Regions from separate parts of the Anaerolactibacter massiliensis genome, predicted to be linked through region 1. Evidence: predicted binding sites of a transcription regulator. Region 1 holds the regulator's gene; each other region holds the start of a gene.

Region 1 (5,466 bases):
TTAATAATCATACTCTTTTCTCAATCTCCATACGGTATTCTAGCAGAAAGTGATTCCATGTCAAAAACAAATGCATCAGAAAGCGGCGCTGTAAGCGCTTAATCCAAACTTTTCCTCTCTGATCTGCAGGGTACAGGGCAGGATGCTCTCCCATTTGGAAATAAAGAGACTCATCCTTTGTGCTACAATCTTACTGCTATTATGACTGTTCTGGAACAGAACCGGCTGGCGGCAGTGCCGAAGAAAAAACAGAAACTGCTGTCTCTCCGCATGCCCGCAAAGAGCGATCGTGCCATTCAGGGAGCGATGATCGTGCTTTCCGTATACGGACTGCTGATGATCGCCAGTGCCTCGATGGGTCTTGCGGTCAATAATCAGAGATATCTTCTGCTTGTCGTTCTGAAGCAGATTGTCTTTCTTGCGGCAGGTTATTATGCCATGTGCTTCTTTGCCCGCCGGTTCTCGCTGAAGTACCTGCAGAGCTCGAAGTTTCCTCCGCTTGCCATCGGCATGGGCTTTGCGCTGATGGCATGCCTCGTGTTCCCGGAAGTCAATGGCGCCCGGGCATGGATCCGGGTTCCGGTCAGCAGTGTGGATATCTCGATTCAGCCATCTGAATTCGCCAAGATCATGACCTATCTCATCATTGCCGCATACTGCGGCGATGTGCGCACCCGCTATCCGCGGGGCAGGGATATCTGGAAGCGGCCGCTGATCTTCATCTTCAGCTATCTGATCATCATCGCGGCATTTCAGTCTGATGCCGGTTCGGCTGCCGTCATCGTGCTGATCGCTGCCTTCTGCATGCTCATTCCGGCAAACAAGCAGCTGAAGCCGATTCAGGGACTCATTGCAGGTCTATTGATTCTTGGCATCGTATTCTTCCTGTTTCTGATGACGGATCAGGGCGTTGCGCTCATCGAGAAACTGCCGCTGAAGGAATATCAGAAGAACCGTTTCCTTTCTTCCATCAATCCTTTCGTCGACCGCTATAATACCGGCTATCAGCTCGTCAACGGCCTGATCAGCTTTGCTTCCGGCGGCTGGACGGGACTGGGCTTCGGCAACTCCGTACGCAAATACACGAACTTCCCGGCCGCGAATACCGACTTCATTCTCGCAATCGTCGTCGAGGAGATGGGCCTGATCGGCTTCCTGCTGATCTTCATCCCGTATCTGATCATTGTCATCCAGCTGTTCCGCTATGCGATGAAGATGAGAAGCGAGAAGGGCAGAATCATCCTGGTCGGCACGGCATTATACTTAGTCATCCACTGCCTGTTTAACATCGGCGGAGTTACCGGACTGATTCCGCTGACCGGCGTCCCGCTGCTGATGATTTCTTCCGGCGGTTCTTCGACCCTGTCGTTCATGTCGGCAATCGGCATTGCCCAGGCTGTCATCTCCGCTTATCGCAGAAAGGAAATCCAGTGAGAATCGTAGCCGGGGAGTGGGGATCCCGGAAACTTGAAACCCTCAGCGGTTCCCTGACCAGACCGACGCTCGACAAAGTCCGCGAAGCAGTCTTTTCCACGCTTGGCGGCTTCTTTTCCGGCGGGGTTGTGTTCGATCTTTATGCAGGCTCTGGTGCAGTCGGCCTGGAAGCATTGAGCAGGGGGATGGAACATGCGTATTTCGCTGACCGCAATCCTGCGGCCTGCCGCATCATTCGGAACAATATCGCTTCTCTTCATACTGAAGAGAAGTGCACGGTCTATCACGTTTCTGCAAGAAAAGCCATCGAGCTGCTGGCAGAGAAAGAAGTCAGAGCAGATATCGTCTATCTCGATCCTCCGTATGCAGAACAGGAGAATGAAGCGATTCTATCCCTGCTGTCAGAGAAACATCTGCTGAACCCCGGAGCAGTCATTGCCGTGGAATCCCTGAAGGAAGAATCCTTTGCTGCTTCCATCGGCTCGCTTCAGCGGGTTCTGGAAAAGATCTACGGCATCTCGAAAGTCACATATTATAAGGAAAAAGCAGGAGAACACATATGAAAGCAATCTACCCCGGAACATTCGACCCGATCACGAACGGCCATCTCGATATCATCGAGCGTGCATCTCATGCCTTTGATGAAGTGACGGTCGTTATCATGAGAAATCCGAACAAGCACGTTCTGTTCACGGAAGAAGAGCGGGCCGAGATGATTGAGCAGAGCATCGAAGCGCTGACGAATGTCCATAATGTACATGTGGCGATCGGCAGCGGCCTGACCGTAAAGTTTGCAAGAGGCCATCATGCCGGCGTCATCATCAGAGGCATCCGCGCTGTTTCCGATTATGAATATGAGCTGCAGCAGGCTACTGCGAACCTGATGCTCGATGATACGATCGAGACACTGTTCTTCATTGCCAGGCCGGAGTATTCCTTTCTGTCCTCTTCGGCAGTCAAGGAGATCGGTTCCAACGGCGGCAGCCTGGAGGGCTTCGTGCCCCGGCCGATCATTGGCAGAGTGACAGAAAAACTTCAGCAGATATGACCATCTCCGGATGGTTTTTCTTTAGGAAAAAGGCATGGTTATGCGGGATTCAGAAATTCAAAAAGATTTAGCACACCAATATTGACAGTGCTAAACCCTCGAGCTATACTGTTAGCAGTCAAACGAAATGAATGCTAAAAGGAGGCGATTCGGAATGCTGACACCAAGAAGAATAGAAATATTCAAAGCGATCGTGGATGAATATATCCGAACCGCAGAACCGGTTGGCTCCAAGACTCTGCAGCAGAAATACAAGCTCCCGTATTCGAGTGCGACGATCCGCAATGATATGCAGGTTCTGGAAGAAATGGGCTATCTCGAAAAGACTCATACTTCCAGCGGCCGGATTCCGAGCACTGCCGGATACAAGTTCTATTGCGAGAATCTGCTGAAGGATTCCAACATCGACAAGAAGATGGAAGTTGCCATCCGATCTGCCTTCGATGCGTCAAACCTCAACGTGCAGGAAGCGGTCGAGCAGAGCTGTCAGATCCTCAGCGAGATGACCAATATGACCACAGGAGCGGTGGGGCCTGATTCCAGCTCCCAGCGCCTGGAGCATATCAAGCTGTTCCCGATTGACGATCAGAATGCCGTAGCCGTATTCATCACGAATACCGGTCATACGGAAACGAAGAACTTCCATTTCGAACGGGCAATATCCATCAAGGACATCGAGACGTGCACCGATGTGCTGAATCAGAGGCTCAAGGATGTGCCGGTCAGCGAGCTGGTCCAGCGGATGGAAGAGCTCAAACCGGAGCTTGGCCAGGTCGTGGAGCAGCACGATGTGCTGTTCACCGCATTCGTGCAGGCATTCGTGAAGTTTGCCAGCGAGAACGTCTACTTCTCCGGCAAGGACAAGATGCTGTATCAGCCGGAATTCGAAGATATCAGCAAGCTCAAGAAGCTGATGTCGGTGCTCGATGATACTTCCAAGTGGAAAGAACTGAACAATTCCGAGCATGCCGTGACGGTAACGACCAGCAAGGGTGCAGAACTGACATGGGTCAATGATGTGGCAATTGTCCGAAGTACGTTCCATGTGAATAAAGATGAGAAAGGGCAGCTGATGGTCGTCGGGCCATCCCGGATGAATTATGAACGGGTTGTCTCGATGCTGGACTATGTTGCCCAGATGATAGAAGACATGTATCGATCCGGAGGCGATGGAAAGAAAAAATGAGCGAAGAAACACAGGACATGAAGAAACCGGAAGCTGAGAAGCAGCCGGAACCTTCGGAGAGCAGCGAGGCTGCTCCGAAGGAACAGGAGCAGAAACCTGCAGAACAGAAAGAAGCTTCTTCCGAAAAGAAAGAAGAGAAGAAGCCTGCACCTGATCCGAAGGCAGAAGAAATCGCAGCCCTGAAGAAACAGAATGCAGAACTGCAGGGACAGGTAGACAAGCTGAAGAATGCCTATGCCAGAGCTTATGCGGATACCGAAAATACCCGCAGGCGGCTGACAAACGAATTCGATCAGCACATGAAGTACCACATCGCAGACTTTGCCAAGGAGATTCTCCCTTGCATCGACAACTGCGAGCGGGCCCTGGCTGTGAAGGCTGCGGATACGAATGATGAGAATTACCGCAAGGCATTCGAGATGGTTCTGAAGAGTCTGACTGCAGCCCTGAAGAAAGAAGGGGTCGAGGAAATCGAAGCAGACGGAAAAGAATATGATCCGAATCTGATGCAGGCAATGATGACCGAGCATGTCGAAGGCGTGAAGCCCGGCATGGTTACTCAGGTGCTTCAGAAGGGATACAAGCTGAAAGATCGGCTGTTAAGAGCCGCTATGGTAAAGGTGAGCGAATAAGCTCAGGAGGAAAAAGAATATTATGTCTAAGATTATCGGAATTGACTTAGGTACTACGAATAGCTGTGTTGCAGTCATGGAAGGCAAGGAGCCTAAGGTAATCACCAATCCGGAAGGCAACCGCACCACTCCGTCTGTCGTTGCATTCAAGAACGGCGACCGCATCGTCGGGGATGCTGCAAAGCGTCAGATGATCACGAACAAGAATACCGTGTATTCCATTAAGAGAAAGATGGGTACCGATGAGAAGGTTACTCTGGAAGGCAAGCAGTACACGCCGGAAGAGATTTCCGCAATGATTCTGTCCTACCTGAAGGACTATGCAGAAGGATACCTTGGTGAGAAGGTCGAGAAGGCTGTCATCACTGTTCCGGCATACTTCAACGATGCACAGCGTCAGGCAACCAAGAACGCCGGCAAGATTGCTGGTCTGGATGTTGTCCGTATCATCAATGAGCCGACTGCTTCTGCTCTTGCATTCGGTATCGATAAGGGCGATAAGGAACAGAAGGTTCTCGTTTATGACCTCGGCGGCGGCACCTTCGATGTCAGTATCCTCGATATCGCAGATGGCACGTTCGAAGTTCTGGCTACGGCTGGCGATACTCATCTGGGCGGCGATGATTTCGATAACGTGATCATCGACTGGCTTGCTGACAACTTCCGCAGAGAGCATGGCATTGATCTCAAAGCAGACAACATGACCCTGCAGAGACTCAAGGATGCTGCTGAAAAGGCAAAGAAAGACCTCTCCGGCATGCTGGAAGTCGATATCTCCCTGCCGTTCATCGCAATGGCAAAGGATGGCAGCGGTGCTCTGAACCTCGAAGCTAAGCTGACTCGTGCAGAGTTTGATAAGATGACAAAATTCCTGGTCGACAAGACCATGGGACCGGTCCGTCAGGCGCTCAAGGATGCAAAGCTGACTGCCAATGACATTGATCAGGTTCTGCTGGTCGGCGGTTCTACCCGTATCCCGGCAGTTCAGGAAGCAGTCAGAAGAGAGCTCGGCAAAGAGCCGAACAAGTCCGTCAACCCGGATGAGTGCGTCGCAATCGGTGCTGCAATTCAGGGCGGCGTCATCGCCGGCGATGTGAAGGACGTCCTTCTGCTGGATGTCACTCCGCTGTCTCTTGGTATTGAAACACTCGGCGGTGTCATGACCG
Region 2 (5,466 bases), 610 kb from region 1:
GAATATTTCTCTTGATAGTGACCATATCATCCGAATTTATAAAACCGACGGACCAATCCGGAAGGTGATGGAGCGATGCGGCATTAAGCTATCTGAAAATCAGATTATTGATGAAACGTCAGCAAAGCTTTCAGATAAGGAACTTGCTTTGCTTTCTGAAACGGCTCCTTATCTTGTTGCGATGACGATCAAAGACATGAATGATATACCTCCTGAAGAAGAATCCAATTCTTCAATAAAAGAAAAACTAATTCAGGACCCAACTGATGAACCGATTGTAGGCGTTATTGATACGCCATTTGATCCAAACGCTTATTGCAGTAGTTGGGTGGATAATCACTGTCTGATCAACGGTGAAATAAAGATTAAACCCGAAGATTTCGTTCATGGGACGGCAGTTACAACGCTGATTGTTGATGGTGTGAGAGCTAATCCAGAACTTGATGATGGCTGCGGACACTTTCGAGTAAGGCATTTCGGAGTTGTGACTGGCGACAGATTCAGTTCAATGCATCTATTAATGGAGATCAGACGAATCGTTGAACAGAATCAGGATATCCGAGTTTGGAATTTGTCTCTTGGTTCTGAAGCAGAAGTGAATGAAAATTGCATCTCGCCAGTTGCAGCTGAGTTAGATCGCCTCCAGAATAAATACAATATTGTTTTTGTGGTTGCTGGCACGAATAAAACAGGCGAAAAGAAAGCAATTAAGGGCTATCGGATTGGATCTCCTGCTGATTCTATTAATTCGATTGTGGTGAATTCGGTGAATCGGGACCATGAGCCGGCATCCTATTCTAGAGTTGGTCCGGTTCTTTCGTTTTACAATAAACCGGATGTTTCATGCTTCGGTGGAGATGGAGTAAAAGCAGACCAGAAAATGAAATACTACGATGACGGAATCTGCGGATACGGCTGTGGAACCTCGTATGCAGCTCCATGGATTACTCGAAAGATGGCGTATTTAATATATGTCATGGGACTTTCCAGGGAAAACGCTAAAGCACTTCTTATCGATTCGGCATGCGGATGGAGCAAGTCACCAGACGAAAAAAAAGGATATGGTGTTGTTCCTACAAGGATTGAAGACGTACTGAATGTGCCAAGTGATGAGATAAGATTTGTCATCAGTGGAGATGCTTTTTCTTATGAAACCTATAACTTCAACGTTCCGGTCCCGGCTCATAATAATAAGTATCCCTATTTTGCACGAGCAACACTTGTCTACTTCCCGGAATGTAATCCTGATCAGGGCGTTGACTATACGGGTACTGAACTGGACTTGCACTTTGGAAGAATAGACGGGAAAAAAGTGAAAGATATCAAGGCAAATATGCAATCAGAAGAAGGAATACATCTGATCTATGAAGAAGATGCACGAAAATATTTCCGAAAATGGGATAACATCAAGCATATCACTGATGAAATTCCTCAGAGACATGTAATCCCTAGAAAAAAATATGAGGATGGTCTCTGGGGAATAAGGATTGTTCGAAAAGAACGGAAGGATAATGCCTCTAACCAGCCAATTAGATTTGGGCTTGTGATTACTCTGAAAGAGATGTATGGCATTAATCGATATGAGGAATTTATCCGTGCGTGCAGCTTGAGAAACTGGATTGTCAATGAAATAAGTATTGAGAATAGAGTGAAAATCTATCAGAAGGCAGAGCAGGAAATCAGTCTCGAATAAGGAGGAAAATGGAGAAAAATATTTAGCACTCCTCTTGACATGGTGCTAATTCCGGCTATGATAATCATTGTTGGTTAGCAAACATGAAATCGGAGTGCTAACATCTGGAGGTAAATAAGAATATGTTGAAGCCGTTGCATGATTATGTAGTACTGGAAAAGGTGAAGGAAGAAGTCAAGACTGCTTCCGGTATCATTCTGACTACGAAAGAAGCGAAGGATGAACCGAGTCTTGGTGAAGTAGTTGCAGTAGGACCTGGCAAGACGGAAGATGGAAAGCTGATCCCGATTGATCTGAAGAAGGGCCAGAGAGTCATCTACAAGAAGTATTCCGGAACAGATGTTACCTATGACAAGAAGGATTATCTGCTGATCTCTGCAGAAGACATTCTTGCAGTAGTAGAGAAATAATCAGAAAAGAAAGAGAGAGATAGAAGAATATGGCAAAGGATATTAAGTACGGAAAAGACGCCCGCCAGAAGATGCTGGATGGCGTGAATAAGCTGGCTGATGCAGTCAAGATCACACTTGGCCCGAAGGGACGCAATGTTGTTCTGGAAAAGTCTTATGGTTCCCCGCTCATCACGAATGATGGGGTAACCATTGCAAAGGAAATCGAACTGGAAGACAAGTTCGAGAACATGGGTGCTAAGCTGGTCTATGAAGCAGCAAATAACACCAATGAGACTGCAGGTGACGGCACGACTACTGCTACTCTTCTGACTCAGTCCATGATTACCAATGGTCTGAAGGCAGTAGACAAGGGATCCAACCCGGTTCTGATGCGCGAAGGTATGGATCAGGCAGCTAAGGCAGTTGCAGAAGATCTGCTGAAGCGTTCGAAGGAAGTCAAGACTTCTGAAGACATCAAGTCCATCGCTACCGTTTCTTCCGGATCGGAAGAGATCGGCCAGATCATTGCGGATGCAATGGACAAGGTCGGCCGTGACGGAGTCATCAATGTCGATGAATCCAAGTCCTTCGAGACCACCCTTGAGATGACCGAAGGCATGCAGTATGACAAGGGCTATGTATCTCCTTACATGGTATCTGATCATGACAAGATGGAAGTCTCTCTGGACAACCCGCTGATCATGGTGACAGACCAGAAGGTCAATACAATTCAGGACATTCTGCCGGTACTGGAAGAAGTCGTCAAGGCGAACCGTGCTCTGCTGCTGATTGCGGATGACTATGACAATGAAGTCATGAGCACCCTCATCATCAACAAGCTGAGAGGCACCTTCAATGTTGTTGCGACCAAGGCTCCTGGCTTCGGTGACAACTCCAAGAATCAGCTCGGCGATATCGCTGTCATGACTGGTGCAAAGTTCTTTGCAAAGGATCTGAACATGAACCTTGCAGATATGAAGATCTCTGACCTCGGCACTGCCAAGAAGGTTGTTGTCGGCAAGGACAAGACCACGATCATCGGCGGCAAGGGCAAGAAGGCAGATGTTCAGGCTCGTGTTGAAGAAATCCGTTCTGCCATTGAAAATACGAAGTCTGACTATGACAAGAAGAAGCTTCAGGAACGTCTTGGCAAGATGACCAATGGTGTTGCACTGATCAAGGTCGGTGCTACTACCGAGACGGAGCTCAAGGATAAGAAGCTCCGTATTGAAGATGCTCTAAACGCGACCAAGGCTGCAGTTGCTGAAGGTGTTGTCACCGGTGGCGGACTGGCTCTGGTACAGGCATATACCGATGTCAAGGATTCTCTGAAGTCTGATGTCACCGATGTGCAGAAGGGAATGAATGTAGTTCTCGATGCACTGAAGGAACCGATCATGCAGATTGCTGAGAATGCTGGCTATGACGGAAATGAGATCTATGAGAAGCAGCTTGCTCAGAAGACCAATGTCGGCTTCAATGCAAAGACCGGAGAATGGGTTGATATGTTCAAGTCCGGCCTGATTGACCCGACGAAGGTTACCCGTTCTGCTCTGCTCAATGCTGCAAGCATCTCCGGTCTCTTCATCACAACCGAAGCTGCAGTTGCGCAGATCCCGGAGAAGCAGCCGGCTCCTGCACAGCAGATGCCTGAATATTGATCTTTCTGAAGAGAACAGATCATAAGTAGAATTGACCGCTTTACACGATATAATGTGTAAGGCGGTTTTTTTATTGGAGAGAAAGATGAAAACATTGATTGATTTTCTGTCAGATCGCAGAAACCTCTGCAAGTTCTATCTATATGCAATGATGGTGATTATTGCGGTGGTGCCATTTTTCTTTGGGAAAGGAACGGATCTTTCTTTTCTCTATACGCTGAATCGTGCGGTCTGCAGTATCTGGACCCTGTTCCTTCTTCTCTCTGATCTGATTCACCATAGAGTTCCGAAAGGTCTTCTCAGCTGGTCTTCTGCGTGGCTTTGTGCTGCTGCCTGCCTGTCTCTGATTTTCGGGACATCCTCTCCGAGTTCTGGACAGATCGCAGGGATCTTCTTTCTGATCATGACTTCTTATCTTGCTGTGACCGTAGGCTTCTATCATTCTGACACGTTCAGTGATGACTTTGACCCTCTGTTCAGAATCCTTGCAATTGAATTATTCGGTCTGGCAGCGGTATCTCTGATCATGTTCCTGTTTTATAAAAATGGGTATGAATCGGTGTTCGGCATTCCATATGATGCAGTTACGAGCCCCCGGGTTGTTCGGGTCCGATATTCCGGAATTCTCGGATTTGCTACTGCAGGAGGCTATCATCTGATTGCAGGTCTGATTCTGTGCTTTTATCTTTCTGCTAAGAAGAAGCTTCCAGTCTGGTTCCGCAACCTCGATATTCTTGTCTCAATGGTCATGATTATGCTTGAGGATGCCCGAAATGCCTACCTGGAAGCCGCAATCATAGTGCTGTTGCTCTTATACCGATGGATGAGAACAAAAATGCAGGCAAAGCAGGTGAAATGGATTCTTGCAGGAGCTGCTGCGGCAGTAGGTATTTTCTATGTGCTGAGAGATGCTTCCATGAATGATCCTTCCAATGGCACTGCCTTGGAATATCTGAATCGTTTTACGAGCGGCCGGCTTGCTCTGTGGGCGGGAGCCGTGAAGGGCTTTCTCAGTAATCCGGTCTTCGGGCAGGGGTGGCTGAATGGATCTGCGATCACCGCAGTGGATCCGACTCTTTCAAATGCACATAATGTCTTTATGAATGTCCTGCTCTGGACAGGACTTGCCGGAATGATTCCATTCTGCATCTTCCTGATCGGCGGCTTGATCCGCATCCTTCGCAATCGGCGGAACCTTCGAAGTCCTGCTGATCAGTGGCTCATGGTTCTGGTGATCTGCATCCTGTGGGGCTCTATGCTTTCTTCGGTATCCATCATCGGGGATGACAGCCATCTTGTTTCCATTCTGTTCTATCTTTCTTTCGGGTATCTGTATTATCTGACTCCTCGGAAAGAGAAGGCCCTGAAGTGAAAAACGATCAGAAAGGACAGACAATCCGGGCAGATCACGGGCTGATTGCTATCCTGACGGTTCTATCAGCTGTCAGTGTCATGGTGAAAGTGCGGCTGGGATTTGACATCGATGAGCAGTATGCCTTATCCATGATGTACCGCTTCTCAGAAGGCCAGAAATATCTGACGGACCTCTTTGATCCGCATCAGTTCTCTGCATTTCTGATGACGCCGCTGTTTCTCTTATGCAGAAATCTTCGGATCTGCTGGAGGTTGTTTCCGAAGACTTCACAGTTTCTCTAGCTGAATCCGGAGAAACCTATACCCATTACCTTGCAGTGAGAAAGTGATTCATGATGAATATGGA
Region 3 (5,466 bases), 850 kb from region 1:
CTACCATGAGTTCGCTGATCTTCTTCGCATAGGAGACCGGATCCTCAATCTGCAGTCCTTCAATCAGACATGCCTGATCATACAGAACTCCTGCATACTCCTTGAGCTTCTCCGGATCTGCTGCATAGACATTCTGCAGCGTATGGAAGATCGGATGATCCGGGTTGATCTCAAGGATTTTGACGGCCTTCATGCCTTTGTTATTCGGATCCTGAGACAGAACTTTCTCCATCTCGATGGACATGCCTTCATCGGCAACCAGGCAGACCGGATCGTCCTTCAGACGGGAGCTGATCCGCACTTCCTTGACCTTGCCATCCAGGGCATCCTTCATTGCCGTCAGCATATCCTTGCTGGCAGCAGCCTTCTCTTCGGCAGCCTTCTTCTCGTCTTCCGTATCCAGATCAAGATCTGCATCCTGGATCGACTTGAACTGCTTGTCATTGTAGCTCTGCATCATGCGGATCACGAACTCATCAATCGCATCCGTGAAGTAGAGAATCTCGTAGCCCTTGTCACGAACTTTCTCAAGGGCTGGCAGCTTCTCGATATCCGCAACAGTCTGGCCGGCAGCGTAATAGATTGCTTTCTGGTCAGCCTGCATCCGGTCCGCATATTCTTTCAGCGTGACATACTTGCCTTCCTTGCTGGACTTGTAAAGCAGCAGATCCTGCAGCTTCTCTTTGTCCATGCCATAGGACTTATAGATGCTGTACTTCAGATTCAGACCGAAGTTGTCAAAGAACTTCTCATATTCAGAACGTTCATTCTTCAGCATATCCTGAAGGAAGTTCGTGATCTTCTTGTCGACGGAAGCAGCCAGTGCTTTGACCTGGCTGTCCTGCTGCAGGATCTCACGGGAAATGTTCAGGTTCAGATCTTCACAGTCAATCAGACCAGTCACGAACCGGTAGCACTCCGGCAGCAGATCCTTGGCCTTGTTCATGATGAACACGCCCTTGGAATACAGCTGCAGACCTGGTTCGAAGTCCGTATTGTAGAAGTTGTAAGGAGCCTTTGCCGGGATGAACAGCAGGGCAGTATAAGAGACATTGCCCTCTACGCTGTAATGAAGAACCTTCTGCGGATCTTCCCAGTCATTGAATTTGTTCTTGTAGAACTCATTGTATTCTTCCGGCTTGATGTCGCTCTTCTTCTTTTTCCAGAGCGGAATCATCGAATTCAAGGTCTCTTCTTCCTTCGTATCGATGGTCTTCTTGTCATCGGTCGGATCCGGCACGCTCTTGGTGACTTCCATTCTGATCGGATAGCGTACATAGTCGCTGTACTTCTTCACGAGCTCGCGGATCTTGTACTCTTCGAGATAATCGGAATACTTCACATCATCCGTATCATCCTTCAGCTCCAGAGTGATTCTCGTTCCGATGGTATCCTTTGTGATCTCGGAGATCGTATATCCGTCTTCACCGGAAGAAACCCAGGAATATGCCTTGTCGCTGTTCGCACTTCTGGATTCTACGGTGATCTTCTTGGCAACCATGAAGGCACTGTAGAATCCGACCCCGAACTGACCGATGATATCGATGTCAGAATCCTTCTTTTCCAGTGCTTCCCGGAATTCCGCGGATCCGGACTTTGCGATGGTGCCGAGATTCTTCTCCAGCTCTTCGCTGGTCATGCCGATGCCGCTGTCTTCAACGACAAGGGTGCGATTCTCAGGATGCCGCTCAATTTTAATCCAGAGGTCTTTCTTATCGACATTCTTAGAAGCGTCGGTCAGACCTTCGTAATACCGCTTATCCAGTGCATCGCTTGCATTGGAAATCAGCTCCCGCAAGAATATCTCCTTGTTCGTATAGATGGAATTGATCATTAATTCCAGAAGCCGTTTTGATTCTGCTTTGAACTGTTTCTTTGCCATGTTTCAACCTCCTTGGCACTCGGCTTATCAGACTGCTAAAGAAGTTTAGCACTCATATGCATAGAGTGCAAGAGCAATTGAGCGAATTGCCTGCAAAAACCTGCTTAGCAGATGTTAGAATACAGGCAATGAGAGAACTGGATGTCGCAGAAATTCGCGCTGCGCTGAAAAAAGCATGCGGAACCATTGCCGTGCATTATTCTCCGGATATTCTGAAAGCCCTGAAGCAGGGCGCCCAGAACGAAACCGACGAACGATCCCGGTTTGCAATGGACATGCTGATGGATAATGCCCATATTGCTGAGAATGAGAACATTCCGATCTGCCAGGATACCGGCATGGCCATTGTCTGGGTGAAAGCCGGACAGGAAGTGCACTTCATCAACGGAAGTCTGCAGGAAGCGATCCAGCAAGGCGTTGCCGAGGGATACACCGAAGCCTATCTGCGTGCTTCGGTGGTTTCGGATCCGCTGTTTGACCGCAGAAATACCGGAACCAACACTCCGGCACTCATCTATACCGAACTGGTTCCGGGCAATGAAGTGACACTGGAACTGATGGCAAAGGGGTTCGGCTCTGAGAATATGAGCCGGATCCGGATGCTGAAACCGGCAGAAGGCGTGGAAGGGGTAAAGCAGTTCGTGCTGGAAACGATTCGCCTGGCTGGTCCGAATGCGTGCCCGCCGATGATTGTCGGTGTCGGCATCGGCGGAACCTTCGACTACGCTGCCGAACTTTCGAAGAAAGCACTGCTGAGACCGCTCACAGAATCCAATCCGGATCCTCGCTATGCAGAACTGGAGAAAGAACTTCTGGAAGAAGCTCAGAAACTGAAGATCGGCCCGATGGGACTGCATGGCAATACGACTGCTCTGAAGATTCAGATTCTCGAATACCCGACGCATATTGCAGGGCTGCCATGTGCTGTGAATATCTGCTGCCATGCTTGCCGGCATACGGAGATCCGACTATGAGAAAACTGACTTTGCCATTATCTGAAGAAGAGATTTCTTCTCTGCATGCCGGAGATGCGGTGGAACTGAGCGGGGTGATCTATACTGCCCGTGATGCGGCTCATAAGCGTCTCCATCATCTGATTCAGGAAGGAAAAGAACTGCCGCTGGATCTCAATGGCGCAGCCATCTATTATGCCGGTCCGACTCCGGCAAAGCCTGGTCAGCCGATTGGTTCCTGCGGGCCGACAACCAGCTCTCGCATGGATGCCTATACGCCGGAACTGCTTGATCATGGACTGAAGATCATGATCGGAAAAGGCCGGCGCAGCGAAACCGTGAAAGACGCAATCAAGACTCATCATGCCGTCTACTTCGTCGCCTGCGGGGGCGCCGGAGCCTTGCTCAGCCATTCGGTTATCGCCTCAGAACCAGTCGCATTTGCGGATCTGCTGGCAGAAGCGATTGTGAAGCTCACGGTGAAAGACTTCCCATGCTTCGTAGGAGTGGATGCAGATGGGAAAGATATCTATGATCTGCGTTAGCGCTTGCCTGGCGGGCTGCAGCTGCAGGTATGATGGAAAAAGCCATGAGATCGAAGGAATCCGGGAGCTGGTAGAAAAAGGAGAAGCAGTTCCGGTATGCCCGGAAGAACTGGGCGGATTGCCGACACCGAGGCTTTGTGCGGAGATTCAGAAAGACGGACATGTGCGCAATACTGCTGGAATTGATGTGACACAGGAATACCAGACCGGGGCAGAAAAGGCCTTGGAGATCTGTCTGAAACATGGATGCACGAAGGCTATTCTGAAGTCCTCGAGCCCGAGCTGCGGCTGCAATGGCATTTATGATGGATCATTTTCGCATACAAGAATTCCCGGAGATGGCATATTTGCACAGATGCTGAAGGAACATGGGATCAGATGCATCGATGATACAGAATGGAAGAAGGAAACCTATGAATTACTATGAAGAAGCTCTGAAACTGCATGCAGCACATCATGGAAAATTGTCTGTGGAACCGAAAGTTCCGTGTGAGAATGCTCAGGATCTGAGCATTGCCTACACGCCTGGTGTTGCCCAGCCATGCCTGGAAATCCAGAAAGATCCGGAGAAATCCTACCTCTATACCGATCGCGGCAATACGGTTGCGGTTGTGACTGATGGAACTGCAGTGCTTGGCCTCGGCGATATCGGCCCGGCGGCAGGCCTTCCGGTCATGGAAGGCAAAGCACTTCTGATGAAGCGGTTTGCCGGCATCGATGCCTGGCCGATCTGCCTGGATACCAAGGATCCGGATGAAATCGTAGCCATCTGCAAAGCAATTGCGCCGGGTTTCGGAGCAATCAACCTGGAAGACATCAGCGCTCCGCGCTGCGTGGAGATTGAGCGCCGCCTGATTGAGGAATGCCCGATTCCGGTCTTCCACGACGACCAGCATGGCACTGCGATTGTCGTGCTTTCGGCTCTGATTAACTGCATGCGGCTGAAGAAAGCAAAGCCGGAAGATCAGAAGGTTGTCATCAGCGGCTGCGGAGCGGCCGGTTCTTCGATCATCCGGATGCTGTATCAGTACGGGTTCCATCATATCTATGCATTCGATGTGGATGGATGCGTCGACCCGGATCATGCTGAGAACTACAACAGTCTGAAGAAAGAGCTGCTGCAGTATGTAAACCTCGACCATCAGCACTATGCAAGTCTCTCAGAGGCGATGAAAGGTGCCGATATCTTCGTCGGAGTCAGTGCCCCGCATCTGGTTACCCGCGAGATGGTCGCTTCCATGAACCCGCAGAACATCGTCTTCCCGATGGCAAATCCGGAACCCGAAATCACGTATGAGGAAGCCAAGGCTGCCGGTGCATGGATCATCGGAACGGGACGTTCCGACTATCCGAATCAGGTCAATAACCTGCTTGCTTTCCCTGGCCTGTTCCGCGGCGCCCTGGATTCCAAGGCAACTCGGATCACCGAAGGCATGAAGATTTCTGCGGCTAAAGGCATTGCGTCGCTGGTCTCTGAGGAAGAGCTTTCCACGGATCATGTGATTGTCTCAGCATTTGATGAGAGAGTCGTGCCGACTGTCGCCAATGCCGTCAAAGCAGAAGCGATCCGCTCCGGATATGTCAGAAAGTGAGCAGTTTTCACAGAATTGACACAATTCTTGCACAAAAATCACACGATCGGAGGATAAGATGTCAGTGTTAGTGATGAGCTGACAGTAAATTTCTTTCCCTCCTATTAGAAAATGAACCTGTATTTGCGGCAGGTTCTTTTTCTATCCTACGAATTCTTCTGGTAGCAGCGGATCACGAACTCTGCAGTGCAGGTCAGGAAGGAAACTGCTTCCAGCTTCTTCTTTCCGGCTTCGCCAGTCCGGTAAGCATACGGAGTCATCTGAAACAGATTTTTCAGCATCTCCTGGTCTGCTTCAAAATGATTGCTGAGATGCTGTTCACGGATCAGCTTCATCTGCGTTTTAAGAGGTGCTTCTTCATTCTCATACGGGTGTTCATAGAGTATTTCCTTAAGTTCCTGAAGATGAGTTCTTCCAGGGATCACATACAGAAAATATCCTCCTGGTTTCAGGATCCGTACGATCTCTTCTTCTGCGGCTGGTGCAAAGCAGGT
Region 4 (5,466 bases), 800 kb from region 1:
GAAAGTGGAAACCGGCATTGCCGAGAAGAAAGAGCAGGAAATCTTCGCTGAACTGGATCTCGGAATGGAGCTTAACCGCACCCTTGCCGGAGGCTTCAGCAAAGAGGATATCACAGCAGCAGAGCGTATCCTGAACCAGCGGATTGCTGAAGCGAAGAAGAACGATGATGCGATCCGGAAACGCCTCTCTGAACTTCCTTGCGAGCTTTCTGATCTTTCAGAGAAACATGCAGCAGAGCAGACCCAAAAAGAAGCAGACCTGCTTGCGGAGAATGAGGAAAAGAAGAACTATCAGTTTTTTCTGGATCTGAAAGATCGGCTGCTGAGCTTCTTCAGAATGAATGAAATTGCGGAGCAGATGCTCTATTCGGGAGAACTGATTCCGGTTCTTGCGGATCTGCTTCATTCCCGTGAGATCCGTCAGCAGGAAACGGATTTTTCCCTTGGTCTTCTGAAGCAGCTGATCAGGTCAATCGAGAAAAACATCTCGTGTATCCCGGAATTATTTGACAGTCTGCTGAGACGCAATGGCATTGTGTTTCAGACTGGCGAGGAGTTCCTGAAAGAACAGCAGGAATCCGAAGAACTGCTGAACGAACATCCGCTGCTTCCTTATGGAATTCTCGTCGAATCTTCGGAATGGAAGAAGCTGCAGGAGATCGATCCCGGGGATCTGTTCCTGGACCGCGTCATTCCGATCTTCCGGTATGATGATCTGAAACAATCTGAGACAGGTACGGAGACCGGATCAGTCCTGGAGCTGCAGGACAGAGCATTCTGGAACAGCTATGAGAAAGCATTGCTCAATGAATCTTCCAGACAGAAGTATCTGGAAAAGAAGAAGGAGAATTACCGCCTGCTGCAGCAGATGCAGGAAGATCTGAATACTCAGGTAAACGCAGGCAGGGAAGCCCTGAAGGATGCAGAGAACTTTCATTACAGCGCTTCCTATGAAAAGGAACAGCAGGCAAAGCTGGAAGCCCTGAAGCAGGCACTGTCCCGCCATGAAGAAACGCTTGGTGCACTGAGTGAGCAGGAACAGAAGCTTCAGGAAGAGAAGAATGATCTTTCGGGAAGACTCTATCCTGCTCAGCATGCACGTTCGACTGCAGAAGAGCATCTGAAGCTGTTCAGAACATTGCTGGAAAACGATCAGAAGTATACGAGTCAGCTGAATAAGCTGGATACGATTGCAAAGCAGCTGGAGATGCTGGGTCAGAAGTGCTCGGAACTGGAAACAGAACTCCGCAAATTAGAGAATCAGATCCGGGATCTGAAATCTGCACAGGATAATCTGGAACGGGATCTTGCTCAGAAAGAACGAGACGCGGCAGCCTATCAGAATGCGCCGGTTTCAGAAGTAATTTCCGGAAGCCTGGAAGCTCTGAAGGTTCAGTATCAGGAAGAGCAGAAAGTTCTGGACCGTGAGAAGCAGTCGCTGCTGGAAGAGATGGAACAGAGACAGACCGAACGCAAGGAAACCGAACAGAAGTTCAATGATCTTTCCGTGGAAGACACGGAATGCCGGTCTCATCCTTTTGATCCGAGCGAACTCACAAGGCTGCGGCGGAAGACGGCAGAAAAAGAGGAAGAGCGGAAAGGCCTCGATCCTGAATACAGCAAAGTTCAGAGAATTCTCGGAAAAGTGCTGAACCAGAAAGAGGCGGCGGATCAGAAGCTGGCATCTTGCGGACTGGAAGCTGCTCTGGATCCGGAACAGATTCTCGGACGGTTTGAAGAACGTCTGCTTGATCTGAAGAAGGAAAAGGATACAGACCTCAGAGAACAGAAGGAATGGGAGAGTTTCGGCAAGGATTCTCTGGGAGTCATGGACCGGATCAGAGATCGGGAACCAATCCTGCCGGCGACGGAAGAGGTTCTTGAAGCAGATCGCGAACACCTGAGCGAACAGTGCAGCACGCTGCTTTCTGCTGTGAATGAAAAGCGCAGTTCACTGGAACGTGCATTATCGGTATTCAGCGATGCGAGAGAAGAACAGCAGAAGAGATACTGCGCGGAAGATTCGTTCTTTGACAAGGTGTTTGCGGATTCCCGGCGTCTTTCTGATAACCGGATTTCGCTGGAAGAGCTGAATACGCTCGAAGAGATGCTGATGCAGAAAGAACATACGATCGCACAATGCCTGGATCGTCTGAATACTGACCTCAGCAGCTATGACCATGACCGGGATTCGCTGTTCCGGGAAGTGATCCGCAGAACGGAAGCCGTGCTCGATGGCATCAAACAGGTATCCAGACGTTCCCGTGTCCGCGTAGAAGGAAAGAGTCAGCCGACTGCGCTGCTGAGATTTGATCTTCCGGATACGGATGATCATTCTGAGGAACGTCTCAAGGATTATCTGGAACAGACGGTAAGAGATCTTTCTGCAGTCAGCGAAGATCGAAAACAGTATACCGATCTCAGAGACTCCCGGATGGATCCCAGGAAGCTGATCAATGCGTATCTTCAGAGAGACCATATTCCGGTGAAGATCTACAAGTTCGAGAAGATTTCTGCTAACAGCAGACTGATGGACTGGGACCGGGCATGCCGTTCGAACTCCGGCGGAGAGCATTCGCTGAGCTGTTTCATCGTCATTGCTTCACTGATGGCATATATCCAGAATGACAATGCGGAGTTTGAAGAAGACGGACGGAATGAGCGCTATGAAACCGTCATCTGCGACAACCCGTTCGCGTCGGTTTCTTCGGAACATCTGGTGCGTCCGCTTGTGCAGATCGTGCAGACGCTCCATATCCAGCTCATCACATTCACGCATATCACGTCGCAGTCGATTGCCAATTCGTTTGATGTGGTCATCCAGCTGCGCAATGTCCGCAGTTGTGAAAGCCAGACCAGGATGACGGTGGAGTCTGAATCGGTATCCGAACAGGTTTCCAGAATGGAGCAGGCAAGTTTGTTCCGGCATACGGAACAGCAGTCATTGTTCTGATCTGGTTATATAAAATTATTCAGTATTGGATATTCATGCATATTCAGATTGTGATAGACTCGTTCGTATATTCAGCAAAGGGGATATACGAATATGGACAAGAACTCAAATCGTACCTTGAAAATCTGCGTCACCGGTTTATTTGCTGCACTGGCTTACGTGGCATTCACATTTCTGAAGATCAACATTCCGACCCCGGGCGGCTACACGGCATTCCATCTCGGCAATACGTTTGATGTGCTCGCAGCGTTGCTGCTGGGCGGACTGCCAGGCGGCATTGCTGGTGCCATCGGCATGGGCATCGGCGATGTGCTGGATCCGCTCTATATCACCGTGGCTCCTAAGACCATCATCCTGAAACTCATGATCGGTGTCATCACCGGAACGGTTGCTCACAAAGTGTTCAAGATCAATACCCTGAGCGGCAAGAAGCTGACCAGAGCAACGATCCTGTCGACTGGTGCCGGCATGCTGTTCAACTGCATTGCAGAACCTCTGTTCGGATACTTCTATACGGCGGTCATCCTCGGTGCTCCGGAAAAAGCGGCCATGAAGCTTGCTCAGTTCAATGCAATCACGACAGCTGTGAATGCAGTGCTGGCAGTCATCATCTCGACGATTCTGTACCTGGCGATCCGGCCGCGTCTTGAAAACAATGGCGTGCTGAAGAAAGTTGCTCCGAAATACTGAGATCGTTGCAATCTGAAAAGAAGACTGATAATACGAAACTACGCGTAAATATCAGTCTTTTTTTATGCTTTCTGATCTGCTTATCGCGGAATACTTCATAAAATAATTAGCACTCAAGTATTGACAGTGCTAGTTTTCTGGATATAACAGATAGTGTAAAGAGATCGAGAGAGATCTCAGAAGGAGATACTGATATGAGATACAACCCAGCAAAGAGAGAAAGCTATGATCCGTTTGATATGATGGATGACTTCTTCGATCATCCGTTCCGCAGCTTCGGCGGAAATACGCTGATGAGGACAGATGTGACAGAGACAGATCAGGCGTATGAGCTTGCCATTGATCTTCCTGGATATAAGAAAGAAAATATCCACATCAGTCTGAAGGACGGCACGCTGACTGTTTCCGCTGATCAGGATCATGATCATGAAGAGAAGAACAGTGCCGGCCATGTGATCCGCCAGGAACGTTACAGCGGTTCCTGCAGCAGAAGCTGGTATGTCGGCGATGATGTCAGAGAGTCCGATATTCGCGCATCTTATGATGGTGGTGTTCTGAGACTTTCGATTTCCAAGAAAGTTCCGGAAGAGCCGAAAGAAAGCTACATCACGATTGAATGAGCATTGCTTCCTGAAGAAGCAGATCCTCATTCAGAAGGGCAGCAGTCCTGAAGAAGGGTTGCTGCTTTTCATATCCTGCTGAGCGGCAAATTGAATTTCCGAAAATGAGAAGATTCTGTCCTTCCTGCTTGCTATAGTACTTTCTGAGGAAAGATCAATGACCTGTTACTTTACGTATGGAGAAATAGAAACGGAATATCTGAAATCGAAAGACCGAAAACTCGGAGCGGTGATCGATCAGCTTGGCCATGTGAACCGGCCGGCGGACAGCGATGTATTCAGCTCTGTGATTCATCAGATCATCGGTCAGCAGATTTCGACGAAAGCACTTGCTTCGATCTGGGAACAGATGCAGAGCGATCTCGGAGAGATTTCACCGGAAACACTGCTGGCTGCAGGAGAAGAGAGAATTCAGGCTTACGGAACCACGTTTCATAAAGCAGACTATATCCTTGAATTTGCCGAGAAGGTAAAGGATGGGAGAATCAATCTGGAAGAGATCCAGAAACTCCCTGAGGAAGAAGCACAGAAAGCACTGATTTCTCTGAAAGGCATCGGCCCTTGGACGGCAGAGATGATTCTGCTGTTCGGCATGCAGAAACCGGATATTCTGAGTTATGGAGATCTTGCCATTCTGAGGGGAATGAGAATGGTCTACCGGCATCGGAAGATCAGCCGTGACCAGTTTGAGAAATACCGTAGGCGCTACAGTCCGTATGGAAGCACCGCAAGCATTTATCTTTGGGCTGTCGCAAGCGGAGCAATTCCGGGGCTTACGGACCCGGCAGATCATAAGAGGAGGAGATGAGCATGCAGTATATTTCAGAATATCAGTCACCAATGGGAAGGATGACGATTGCTTCGGATGAAACAGGAATCTCGGGACTGTGGTTTGATGGGCAGAAATACGATCGGGCAGGATTGGTCCATCCGGAGCAGAAAGAAACAGAATTCATCCATTCTGCAAAGCAATGGCTGGATCAGTATTTTTCAGGAAAGAAACCGGACTTTACTCCGGCCCTGCATCTTTCTGGAACAGAATTTCAGATTCTGGTATGGAAGAAGCTGCTTAAGATTCCCTATGGAACCACTGTGACTTATGGAGAGCTGGCAGAACAGGTCGCCGAAGAAACAGGGAGAGAATCGATGTCTTCCCAGGCAGTCGGCGGGGCCGTCGGCCATAATCGCATCAGCATCATCGTC

What was found. Region 1 encodes HrcA, which represses chaperone genes, less so after heat shock. Its sites were predicted from a motif close to TTTTAGCACTNNNNNNNNNNNAGTGCTAAAA; they were not measured.
Region 2: C7E00_RS06135 (co-chaperone GroES) is a predicted target of HrcA. The motif match lies at 1,714-1,744, and genes of this name have one in related genera.
Region 3: htpG (molecular chaperone HtpG) is a predicted target of HrcA. The motif match lies at 1,926-1,956, and genes of this name have one in related genera.
Region 4: C7E00_RS05210 (Hsp20/alpha crystallin family protein) is a predicted target of HrcA. The motif match lies at 3,748-3,778, and genes of this name have one in related genera.

Annotation. Positions count from the first base shown of each region.
Region 1 is NZ_OLMH01000002.1:1,141,213-1,146,678, reverse strand. It holds gene def (peptide deformylase) at 1-11, opposite strand, end outside; gene C7E00_RS09055 (FtsW/RodA/SpoVE family cell cycle protein) at 178-1,434, shown strand; gene rsmD (16S rRNA (guanine(966)-N(2))-methyltransferase RsmD) at 1,431-1,997, shown strand; gene coaD (pantetheine-phosphate adenylyltransferase) at 1,994-2,482, shown strand; gene hrcA (heat-inducible transcriptional repressor HrcA) at 2,637-3,668, shown strand; gene grpE (nucleotide exchange factor GrpE) at 3,665-4,300, shown strand; gene dnaK (molecular chaperone DnaK) at 4,323-5,466, shown strand, end outside.
Region 2 is NZ_OLMH01000002.1:533,178-538,643, forward strand. It holds gene C7E00_RS06130 (S8 family peptidase) at 1-1,693, shown strand, start outside; gene C7E00_RS06135 (co-chaperone GroES) at 1,816-2,103, shown strand; gene groL (chaperonin GroEL) at 2,133-3,746, shown strand; gene C7E00_RS06145 (O-antigen ligase family protein) at 3,832-5,118, shown strand; gene C7E00_RS06150 (hypothetical protein) at 5,115-5,402, shown strand; gene C7E00_RS06155 (glycosyltransferase family 10 domain-containing protein) at 5,462-5,466, shown strand, end outside.
Region 3 is NZ_OLMH01000002.1:294,818-300,283, forward strand. It holds gene htpG (molecular chaperone HtpG) at 1-1,882, opposite strand, end outside; gene C7E00_RS04990 (fumarate hydratase) at 2,011-2,856, shown strand; gene C7E00_RS04995 (Fe-S-containing hydro-lyase) at 2,853-3,380, shown strand; gene C7E00_RS05000 (2-thiouracil desulfurase family protein) at 3,367-3,807, shown strand; gene C7E00_RS05005 (NAD(P)-dependent malic enzyme) at 3,794-4,972, shown strand; gene C7E00_RS05010 (putative RNA methyltransferase) at 5,119-5,466, opposite strand, start outside.
Region 4 is NZ_OLMH01000002.1:337,782-343,247, forward strand. It holds gene C7E00_RS05200 (coiled-coil domain-containing protein) at 1-2,953, shown strand, start outside; gene C7E00_RS05205 (ECF transporter S component) at 3,047-3,643, shown strand; gene C7E00_RS05210 (Hsp20/alpha crystallin family protein) at 3,838-4,263, shown strand; gene C7E00_RS05215 (DNA-3-methyladenine glycosylase family protein) at 4,421-5,071, shown strand; gene C7E00_RS05220 (methylated-DNA--[protein]-cysteine S-methyltransferase) at 5,074-5,466, shown strand, end outside.